Regions from separate parts of the Chromobacterium sp. INPA-IVC genome, predicted to be linked through region 1. Evidence: predicted binding sites of a transcription regulator. Region 1 holds the regulator's gene; the other holds the start of a gene.
The links. Region 1 encodes FliA, which starts transcription of late flagellar genes. Its sites were predicted from a motif close to GCTAAAGNTNNNNNNNNNNCNGCCGATAAT; they were not measured.
Positions count from the first base shown of each region.

Region 2: a site for FliA is predicted at 2,868-2,897, ahead of ACX17K_RS09425 (flagellin N-terminal helical domain-containing protein). Genes of this name have one in related genera too.

Region 1 covers NZ_JBTNLS010000010.1:144,846-150,128, reverse strand. The annotation lists gene flhA (flagellar biosynthesis protein FlhA) at 1-941, shown strand, start outside; gene flhF (flagellar biosynthesis GTPase FlhF) at 955-2,406, shown strand; gene ACX17K_RS19495 (MinD/ParA family ATP-binding protein) at 2,397-3,281, shown strand; gene ACX17K_RS19490 (RNA polymerase sigma factor FliA) at 3,278-4,024, shown strand; gene ACX17K_RS19485 (flagellar motor protein) at 4,075-4,824, shown strand; gene ACX17K_RS19480 (exonuclease domain-containing protein) at 4,877-5,283, opposite strand, start outside.
Region 2 covers NZ_JBTNLS010000004.1:360,036-365,318, forward strand. The annotation lists gene ACX17K_RS09415 (flagellar protein FlaG) at 22-447, opposite strand; gene ACX17K_RS09420 (flagellin N-terminal helical domain-containing protein) at 523-1,371, opposite strand; gene ACX17K_RS09425 (flagellin N-terminal helical domain-containing protein) at 1,591-2,814, opposite strand; gene ACX17K_RS09430 (glycosyltransferase) at 2,989-5,283, opposite strand, start outside.

The DNA.
Region 1 (5,283 bases):
TGCGCCGCATCCGCGGCATCCGCAAGAAGATCGCCCAGGACCTGGGCTTTCTGGTGCCGCCGGTGCACATCCGCGACAATCTGGAAATCAAGCCCAATGCCTACCGCATTCTGCTCAAGGGCGTGGAGCTGGGCAAGGGCGAGGCCTTCATCGGCCAGTTCCTGGCCATCAATCCGGGCATGGTCAGCAAGGAGATCGCCGGCACCGCCACCACCGACCCCGCCTTCGGCCTGCCGGCGGTGTGGATCGACGCCGGCAAGCGCGAGGAAGCGCAGAGCCTGGGCTATACCGTGGTGGACGCCAGCACCGTGGTGGCCACCCACATCTCCAACCTGCTGCAGACCCACTCCGCCGAGCTGCTGGGCCGCGAAGAAGTCCAGGCGCTGATCGACCATCAGGCCAAGGAGTCGCCGAAACTGATCGAAGACCTGGTGCCCAAGGTGGTGCCGGTGGGCATCTTGCAGAAGGTGCTGCAGCAGCTGCTGTCGGAAGGCATACACATCCGCGATTTCCGCACCATCGTCGAAACTCTGGCCGACCACGTGCCTCAAAACCAGGACATCGACGAGCTGACCAGCGCGGTGCGCACCGCGCTGTCGCGGGTGATCGTCCAGCAACTGTTCCCGGGCGAGGCCGAACTGCCGCTGATGACGCTGGAGCCGCAGCTGGAAAACGTGCTGATGCAGGCGGTTCAATCGAAAGCCGGCGGCGGACTGGAGCCGGGTTTGGCGGAGAATCTGCTGTCAAGCGCGGCTCAGCAGACCGAGCAGGTGGAGATTCAGGGATACAATCCGGTGCTGCTGACGGCGCCGGGTCTGCGGCCGCTGCTCGCGCGTTTCCTGCGCCGGGCATTGCCGCAATTGCGTGTGATTTCGCATAATGAGATTCCGGACAATAAATCCATTCGTATAATTGCGGTAATCGGCGGCAGCAAGGGCTAAGGGCTAATCAATAATGGTGGTGAAAAAGTTCTTCGGGAAAACCACTCGAGACGCACTCAGGCAAGTTCGCGAAGAACTGGGGGCGGACGCCCTGATTTTGTCCAATCGCCCGACGATGGGCGGCGGTGTGGAAATCATGGCGGTGGCCGACGCGGACGTCGCCAACCTGGCCAGCACGCTGTCCACGTCCAGCAGCAAGCATCCGCCGCGCAACGCCCCGCCCGCGGTCAACCGGACGCAGCAACCCGCGCCGATTCCCCAAGCCAACGGCAGCGCGATGAACCGCGCCATCGCCCGCACCTACGCGATGCCGGTGGAGCCGCTGGAAAGCCCCGCCCCGCCCCGGCTGGAAACCGCGCCGCCGCGCGTGGAACCCACCTACGCGCCGCCGCAGCCCGTGGCCCAGCCGGCGATGCAAGCGGCCGTGCAGCCGGTACAGCAGGCGCCTGCCCGCGCCGCCCCGAGGCCGTCCGCGCCGGAACCCGCCGCGCCGCCGGCCAATGGCGAGGAGCAGGAACAGATGGCCCAGGAACTCAGACAGATCGGCGACGAGATCAAGCTGCTCAGAAGCCTGCTGCAAAGCCAGCTGGCCAGCTTCGCCTGGTCGGACATGGAGGGCAAGGCGCCCAACCGGCTGGAGCTGTTCAAGCACCTGCTGGCCATGGGCTTCTCCGCCCAGCTGATCCGCCAGCTGATCGAGAAGATGCCGGCGCAGTACCAGGCCGAGGTCGCGGTGAAATGGGCGCGCTCGGCGCTGGCCCACAATCTGAAATGCGCGGACGCCGACCGCGAGGTGATGGACCGCGGCGGCATCTTCGCGCTGGTCGGCCCCACCGGCGTCGGCAAGACCACCACCGTGGCCAAGCTGGCCGCCCGCGCGACGATGCGCTTCGGCGCGCAACACGTGGCGCTGATCACCACCGACAGCTACCGGATCGGCGCGCAAGACCAGCTGCGCATCTACGGCAAGATTCTGGGCGTGCCGGTGTTCTCGATCCAGAACGAGGGCGACCTGCAGCTGACGCTGGCCGACCTGTCCAACCGCCACATCGTGTTCATCGACACCGTGGGCATGGGCCAGCGCGACGCGCGCGTGCTGGCGCAGATCGACATGCTGCGCACCGCCGGCCGGCCGATCGAGCGGCTGCTGCTGCTGGCCGCCAACACCGACGGCCACACGCTGGAAGACGTGGTGAAGCGCTACCGCGGCGACGGCCTGTCCGGGTGCATCCTGTCCAAGATAGACGAGGCGGTGGCCCAGGGCCCCAGCCTGGACGTGATCATCCGCAACCGGCTCAAGCTCTACTACGTCACCAACGGCCAGCGCGTGCCGGAAGACCTGCACTCGGCCAACGCCGCCTTTCTGGTCGACCGCGCGATGCGCGCGCAGCAGATCGCCTCCCCGTTCGCGCTGCAGGCCGATGAAATGTCCATCATGCAGGCGGCGCAGGCCGGATGGCTATGAACGCCATGCAGGACCAGGCCGCCAGCCTCCGCCTGCTCGCCGCCCAGCGGCAGCGCGCGCCCAGCTTCGCCTTCATCGGCTCCGAACACTCCGGCACCAGCACGGTGGTGACCGAGCTCGCGCTGGGCCTCGCCTACGCCGGCCTGCGCCCCATCATGGTGGATTGCTGCCTGGGCCAGGTGCAGACCCGCCGCCTGGGCGTGCCCACCACCGCCACGCTGGAAAGCCAGGTGGTCAGCGTGGGCGGTCTGGACGAAATGATGGTGGTGTCGCGGCAAGGCGTTCAGTTGATCAATCTCTATGCGCAGCCCGAGCAACGCGCGCTATTCTCCACCCAGCTGTGGCTGCGGCTGGGCAGCGAATTCGGCGCGCAGGAGCGCGACGCGTCTGCGCTGCTGATCGACGCGCCCGACCCGGTGCGCGACCCGATACCGGCCAGCGTCGCCGATAATCTGGTTTTGGTGTTAACGCCGGCAGCCGATTCGCTGACTGCCGCCTACGCTAATATCAAGCGCCTGGCCAGCCGCTACGGCCGCCAGCGCTTCAACGTGCTGGTCAATCGCGCGCGGCATCTGGAAGAAGCGCACGAGCTGTTCACCCGGCTGTCGGCGGTCACCAGCGAATTTCTGACCGTCTCGCTGCGCTGGGTAGGCTTCGTGCCGCAGGACAACGCGGTGCGCCGCAGCCAGACGCTGCACCGGCCGCTGATGGAGGCCTTCCCGGACAGCGAGGCGGCGATAGCCTTCTCGCAGCTGTCGGCGGTGTTGCCGCAGTGGGACGCGCCGGAAACCAGCCGCGACAGTACCGGATACATGGACTTGCTGATTGCCGCCTCGCGCGATTGGGCCGAGGCAGATGGAGCCAAACCCTTATGACCTTTCCGTCCTTCCGCCGATCGGGCTATGCCGCAGCAGCCCCCAGCGTCGAGATCGACGTGGAGGCCTATACCCCGCTGGTGCGCAAGCTGGCCAGCATCATGATCGCCCGTCTGCCGGCGTCGGTGGAGCTCGGCGACCTGGTCCAGGTCGGCATGATCGGCCTGATCGAAGCCGCCCGCCAGTTCGATCCCGCCCAGGGCGTGCAATTCGAGACTTTCGCCAGCCAGCGCATCCGCGGCTCGATGCTGGACGAGCTCAGACGCGAGGACTGGCTGCCGCGCCAGGCGCGCCGCAACTCCCGCCAGATAGAGGAAGCGATCTCCAAGCTGGAGCAGCGGCTGGGCCACTCGCCGCTGGAGTCGGAAATCGCCGCAGAAATGGGCATTGAGCTGGAGCAGTACCAGGAGATGCTCGGCGACTGCAAGGGCACCACGCTGCTGCATTTCGAGGATTTCAACGGCGGCGACGACGAAAGCAGCCACAATCCGGTGACCAATGTCGCCGACGAGGATTCGCCCGACCCGCTGGCCACCTTCTCCGACGACAGCTTCCGCCAGCAACTGATCAGCGCGATCAAGTTCCTGCCGGAACGCGACCAGTTGGTGATGGCGCTGTACTACGAACAAGAACTGAACCTGAAGGAAATCGGCGCGGTGCTCGGCGTTACCGAATCCCGCGTCTGCCAACTGCACAGCCAGGCCATCGCCCGTCTGCGCGCAAAATTGAAAGACTGGCTGTAAGGGAAGACCTCGCGCCGGGTCTCAGACCAGATCGATAACGGAACCTTTTTGTGGACAAGATCAGTCTTATCGCCATTGTAATGGGCCTGACCGCCATCATCGCCGGCCAGGCCATCGAAGGGGGCAGCATCGGCTCGCTGATGCAGCTGACCGCCTTCATGATCGTCATCGGCGGCACCACCAGCGCGGTGATGCTGCAAAGCACGCCCAAACAGTTCATGGCCGGCCTGCGCATGCTGCGCTGGATATTCCGCCCGCCCAACTTCGACCACGAGAAAATGATCCGCGAGGTCATCAATTGGAGCCAGACCTCGCGCAAGGGCGGCCTGTTGGCGCTGGAGGGCCTGATCGCCACCCAGCGCGATCCCTTCACCAAGAAGGCGATGCAGATGCTGGTGGACGGCACCGAGCCGGACACGCTGCGCGCAGTGATGGAAGTGGAAATCAGCATGTTCGAGCACGCCCGCAAGCAGGCGGCCCGCATCTGGGAGTCAGCCGGCGGCTACGCGCCGACCATGGGCATCCTGGGCGCGGTGCTGGGCCTGATCCACGTGATGGAAAACCTGTCCGACCCGGCCAAGCTGGGCGGCGGCATTGCGGTGGCCTTCGTCGCCACCGTGTATGGCGTCGGCTCGGCCAACCTGTTTTTCCTGCCCATGGGCAACAAGCTCAAACACCTGGTGGCGTCCGAAGTGGCAATGAAGGAGCTGGTGGTCGAAGGCGTGGTGGCGATCGCCAACGGCGAGAACCCCCGCATCATCGAAAGCCGGCTGCGCGGCTATCTGGCGATGCACGAGTAATCCCCCTTGATTTAAAAAAAGGAGCAGGCGCCACCGCCCGCTCCTTTCTCATCTACAACGTCACCAGCTCCCTATCCGGCTTGCGCAGCTCGCTCTCCAGCAGCTTGTAGTAATCGAGATCGAAAGCCGGCTCGCCCTCCAGCGCGCCGCCATTGCGGCGGCTGCCCAGATAGCACCAACGGTCGAACAGGTGCTCCACCACATCGCCGCACACCTCGTCGCGCTCCGCCACCGCCACCGCGCCCTCGAACGGCCAGGGTTTGACCTTGAGCCGCTGCAGCGCCGCCAGCAATCTGGCGTTGTGGCTGTCGGCGCCCTCGTCGCCGACGCAGGCTCCGCGGCAACGGCGAATCCGGTAGGCGGCGCAGGGCGCGCCCTTGCGGCTGGTCACCTGCTCCACGCCCAACACCGACTGGCACAGCCCCTGGGCCAGCGCGATCTGCGCCAGCGCCTTGCGCG
Region 2 (5,283 bases), on a different contig from region 1:
CGCCGCATCGGGACAAAAAGATCAGGCTTTGTCCTTCAGCAATAGGCCCTTGAAGTCGCCGATCGCCTTGGCGATGCGCAACGCCTCTTCGGACGGAATTTGACGGATGACCTTGTTGTTTTCCTTGTCGACCACCTTCACCACGGTAGCGCCGGTGTCTTTGTCGACGGAGAACTGCAAGGAACTGCTGTAAAGCGCCGCCGTGTTGTTGAGCTGGCTGACGGAATCCTGCAACTGCTTGCTCAACGACTGCTGCTTCTGCTGCGAATCGGCGGTCGACTGCTGCTGCTGGCTCTGCCCAGCCGCTGCAACAGCTTGAGTCGTATCGGCCAGAACAGGCTGGCTCTGGTCGTTGGATGAGGCCTGATTCAACTCTACCAATTGCTGACGGGGTACCGGAGCGGCCGTCGTCGGCGCGGCTGGCGATAATACGGAAGGGATTTGCATGATTACGCTCCTCATGGCCACAGCTCCGGCTGCCCAACCGGAGCTGTGACTGGCTTTACCATCAGTGTACTACTGTTATTGCAGCAGCGTCAGGGCGGCCTGGGGCAGAGTATTCGCTTGTTTCAGGATAGACGCGCCAGCCTGTTGCAGAATCTGGTTCTTAGTCAGGTTAGCCGTTTCCGAAGCAAAGTCCACATCCACGATCCGGCTATTGGCCGCAGTCAGGTTTTGCACGTAGTTCTGCAAGTTGGCCACAACCGCGTCAAACCGGTTCTGCACCGAGCCCCAGGTAGAACGCACCGTGGAGATTTCCGCGATGTCCGAATCCAGAGACGACAGGATGGCGGAAGCGCCCGACTGGGTGGTGATGTTGATCGTGCCGGTGGCCGTCAGCGCCGAGCTGTAGCTACACAGCACGCCCGCGGAGGTCATGTCTACCGACGAGATCGAAACCTGGTTGCTGCTGGCGCCGGACGAACCCACCTGGAAAGTCAGCACCGCGCTACCGGACAACAGCTGAGTGCCGTTGAACTGGGTGGTTTGCACGATACGCGAAATTTCCTGGGTCAGCTGGTCCACTTCGTTTTGCAGCTGCGAACGGTTAGTGTTGCTCACCGAGGCGTTCGAGGACTGCACCGCGATTTCACGGATACGCTGCAGGTTGTTGGCGATCTGGCCCAACGCGCCTTCAGCAGTCTGGCCTACGGAAATACCGTCGTTGGCGTTGCTGATCGCTTGGTTGTTGCCGCGGATGGCCGAAGTCAGCGTCTGCGAAATCGCCAGACCGGCGGCGTCGTCCTTGGCGCTGTTGACACGCAGACCAGAAGACAGGCGAGCCAGCGACTGCGACAGCGACATCTGCGAATTATTCAGGTTCAGCTGCGCTTGCAGCGAGGATATATTGGTGTTGACGGTAATAGCCATGATGACTCTCCTGGTGCTTTGTGTGGGCAAAAGAGCTTGCTTACACAACTTATCGACCGAGGAGATCTGAACTTTATGGCCAAAGTGTGAATTTTCACACTTGACGCATTGGCAATTACCGAATCACGCCTATTCCATCCCGTTTCCCTTCATCTTCAACATCCCCATCAACCTGGTTGCCGGCCCGAAACCCGAGCCGGCAACCACCAAAGCCCAGCCTTATTGCAGCAGCGCCAGCGCGGCCTGCGGCAGCGAGTTGGCCTGCTTCAGGATGGAGCCGCCGGCCTGCTGCAGAATCTGGCCCTTGGTCAGATTGGCGGTTTCCGACGCGAAGTCCACATCCATGATGCGGCTGTTGGCCGCGGTCAGGTTCTGAGTGTAGTTGCCCAGGTTGGCCACCACCGCGTCGAAGCGGTTCATCACCGAGCCGAAAGTGGAGCGGACGTCGGAAATCTTGGCGATATCCTGAGTCAGCAGGTTCAGCGCCTTGGCCGCGCCGTCTTGCGAGGTCACGTCCACGGTCTTCACCGCCGCCAGATTGGCATTGAAGGAATGCAGGCCGCCGCTGGCGCCGATGGTCGGATTGGCGTTGCTGAATGTGGTCTGGGCATCCTTGGCGGCATCCATTTTTGTCCTGGCATCATCCAAGGCACTCTTAGCAGTCGCCTTGCCTGTGGCATCCGCAGCCTGCCAAGCCTTGTCGGCATCGTCCACCGCCTTGCTCTTGGCGGCGAGATCGAGATCCAGATAGGATTTTTGCGCATTCAACGATTTGCGCTTCATTTCATCGGCAGTCGCCTGGGTCACGCCAGCATTCGGCTTGCCGGTAGTTGCATCGGCAACGGCTTTGTATGCCGTATCCGCGTCGGTCGCAGCAGTCTTGGCGTCGGCAGCGGCCTTGGTCAGGTCAGCGGTGGAGCCAGAAAGGGTGTTAGAGGTCGACTGGGTCAAATCCACGGTCTGGATGCTGATCTGGTTGTCCGCCGCGCCCTGGGAGCCCACCTGGAAGGTCAGCGTCGCGCCGCCAGCGAGCAGCTTGGTGCCGTTGAACTCCGTGGTCTGGATGGTGCGGGAGATTTCCTGGGTCAGTTGGTCCACTTCGTTTTGCAGCTGCGAACGGTTAGTGTCGCTGACGCCGCCGTTGGCCGCCTGCACCGCGATTTCGCGGATGCGCTGCAGGTTGTTGGCGATCTGGCCCATCGCGCCTTCCGCGGTCTGGCCGACGGACACGCCGTCGTTGGCGTTGCGCATCGCCTGGTTGTTGCCGCGGATGGCGGAAGTCAGGGTCTGGGAGATGGCCAGACCGGCGGCGTCGTCCTTGCCGCTGTTGATGCGGAAACCGGAGGACAGGCGCTGCAGCGACTGGTTCAGCGACATGCTGGAATTGTTCAGGTTCAGTTGCGCCTGCAACGAGGACAGGTTGGTATTGACGGTGATTGCCATTTGATTCCCCTTGTCGGCCCAACGGCCGGAATAAATTCGTGCCCGATGTCCCAAAAATCGGCCGAACAAGGGAAATGCTTATGAAAATGGTATTATTACCAAAGAATTCCATTAAAAATGGAAATTGGAAAAGAAAATGGCCCCGAAGGGCCATGAAATAGACTGCGGCTTTACCTAGCCATGCAATACCTGGAACCATTCGTCGTAATGGTCTTCCAGCCAGTAGTCTTTATCGAACCAGGCCCTCAGCGCATCGCCCTCCCTCGCCAGCGCGTCCAGATCATGCGTCCGCGCGCGGATCGCCTCGATCCAGGCCTCTGCCCGGTTGGGCAGCCGGCATACCGGCGCGTCATTGGTCTGATACGGATAAATATCGGTGCAGACCACCGGCCAGCCCAGCACGCCGTACTCCAGCAGCCGGAGATTGCTCTTCGCCTCGTTGAAAGGATTGAGCTCCAGCGGCGCCACCGCCAGGTCCAGGTTCAGGCTGGCCACTTTCGCGGCATAGTCGGCGAAGGGCACCGCATGATGCATCTCGGCCACATAGGGACGGAACTGCGGCAAGCACATGCCCATGAATACCCAGTCCACCTCCTTGTGAGTCGCGAGGATCACCTCGTAGATCAGCTCCAGGTCGCCGCGGTGCTGGCCCGCGCCGACCCAGCCGACCCTGGGCTTCTTGCCGGCGCGGCGTTCTGATTTCAGACCGCCCCAGACGCTTCTGCGCAGCCGGTTCGGCGCGACGGTGACCTTGCCCACCATGTTCTGGATGAAATCGGCCAAAGGCTGGGTGGACACCACCGCCGCGTCGCACAGTTTCAGCACCCGGCGCAGGCGCTGCTTCGCGTCCGGGTAGTGGCGGGACCAGTGGTCGTACAAGCTGCTCTTCTCCGGCACGCCGCCCACCAGATCGTCCAGACCGAACACGATGCGCAAATCCGGAATGTACTTGCGGTAGGCATCCATCGTTTCATAGAGATAATCGCTGATGCCGGTGTGCAGCAACACCGTATTCGGCGATTGCCGGGCCAACTCCACCACCGTGGGGATGCCGGCCGACGGCTGGTGGATCTCGCCGTCCAGCTTGCCTTTTTCCTGCAACACGGACAACGGCTGGCTCAAGCGATACTCGCCGCTGCCGCCCGGCACCGGCACGCCCAATACCCGCTTGCGGCCCGGCAGCTTCGCGTCCCAGGCGACGATGCGGTCAGACTCGATCGCCACCCGCTTGGTGCGCAGCGACAGATGGCGGTTGAAGCCGGGGTCGTTCGCCATCACCGGCAGCCAGCGCTCCAGCATCGTTTCCATCTCTTCGCGCTCACGCACCGCCGCTTTCAGGGCGGGACGCGGATCGGTGGTGACGCGGCCAATGCTCTTGGCGTGGTGGTGGTACAGCACCACGAACGGGTTGTAGACGTTGCGCAGGCCGACAGCCTGGACCTTCAGGCAGAAATCGACGTCGTTGAAGCACACCTGCAGCCGCTCCTCGTCCATGCCGCCCACCGCGTCGTAAATCTGCTTCTCCACCATCAGGCACGCCGCGGTCACTGCCGAGTAGTTCTGCATGGTCAGGCTGCGGTTCAAATAGCCCGGATACAGATAATCCATATCCTCGAAAACATGGTCAGCCACCGAATACATGCCGCCCGGCATGCCCAGCACGATGCCGGCATGCTGCACGCGGCCGATCTCCGGATACAGCAGGCGAGCGCCCACCGCGCCGACGCCCGGCTGCTGGGCGGTCGCCAGCAAACGCTCCAGCCAATGGGAAAACACCACCTCGGTGTCGTTGTTCAGCAGCAGCAGGTATTCGCCGCGGGCCTCGCGCGCGCCAAGATTGCACTGCGCGGAGAAGTTGAAGGGCGCGGCATAGCTGAGAATGCGGATCCGTCCCGGATACAGGGCCTGCGCCTTCTCGTAGAACTCGAAGGTTTCCGGATCCTGGGAATCGTTGTCGACGATCAACACTTCGAAATTCTGGTAGCCGGTGATGCCGAACAGGCTGCCGAGGCAGGGCTCCAGGCACTCCAGCTTGTCCTTGCTCGGGATGATCACCGACACCAGCGGCGAGGCCAGCAGCTGGTACTCGTAGTAGAAGGTTCCCGGCACCAGGCCCTCATCCACCGACGCCGGCAGGCCGCAACGGCTGATATGGCTCTCCAACGCCACCCGGCGGGAGGCATTGCCCAGGCCATCCATCTTGGGGTCTACCCATGGCAGCGACACCAGCACATCATCGATATGGCCGATCGCGCCGCGGTCCCAGTTTTCGTACACGCGCAGCAGGGCATCATAGCAATGCGCGCGCGGATAGGGCTGTATGCCGCCAAGCTTGGCCAGGACTTCCCGATTGAACGCCACCGCGTAGCTGGCGAAATCCATCGACCGCAGATATTCCGGCGAAAAATCCGGCAGGAAGGACGGACGGAAACGCTTGCCCATCGGCGACACCACATCGTGGTCGCAGTA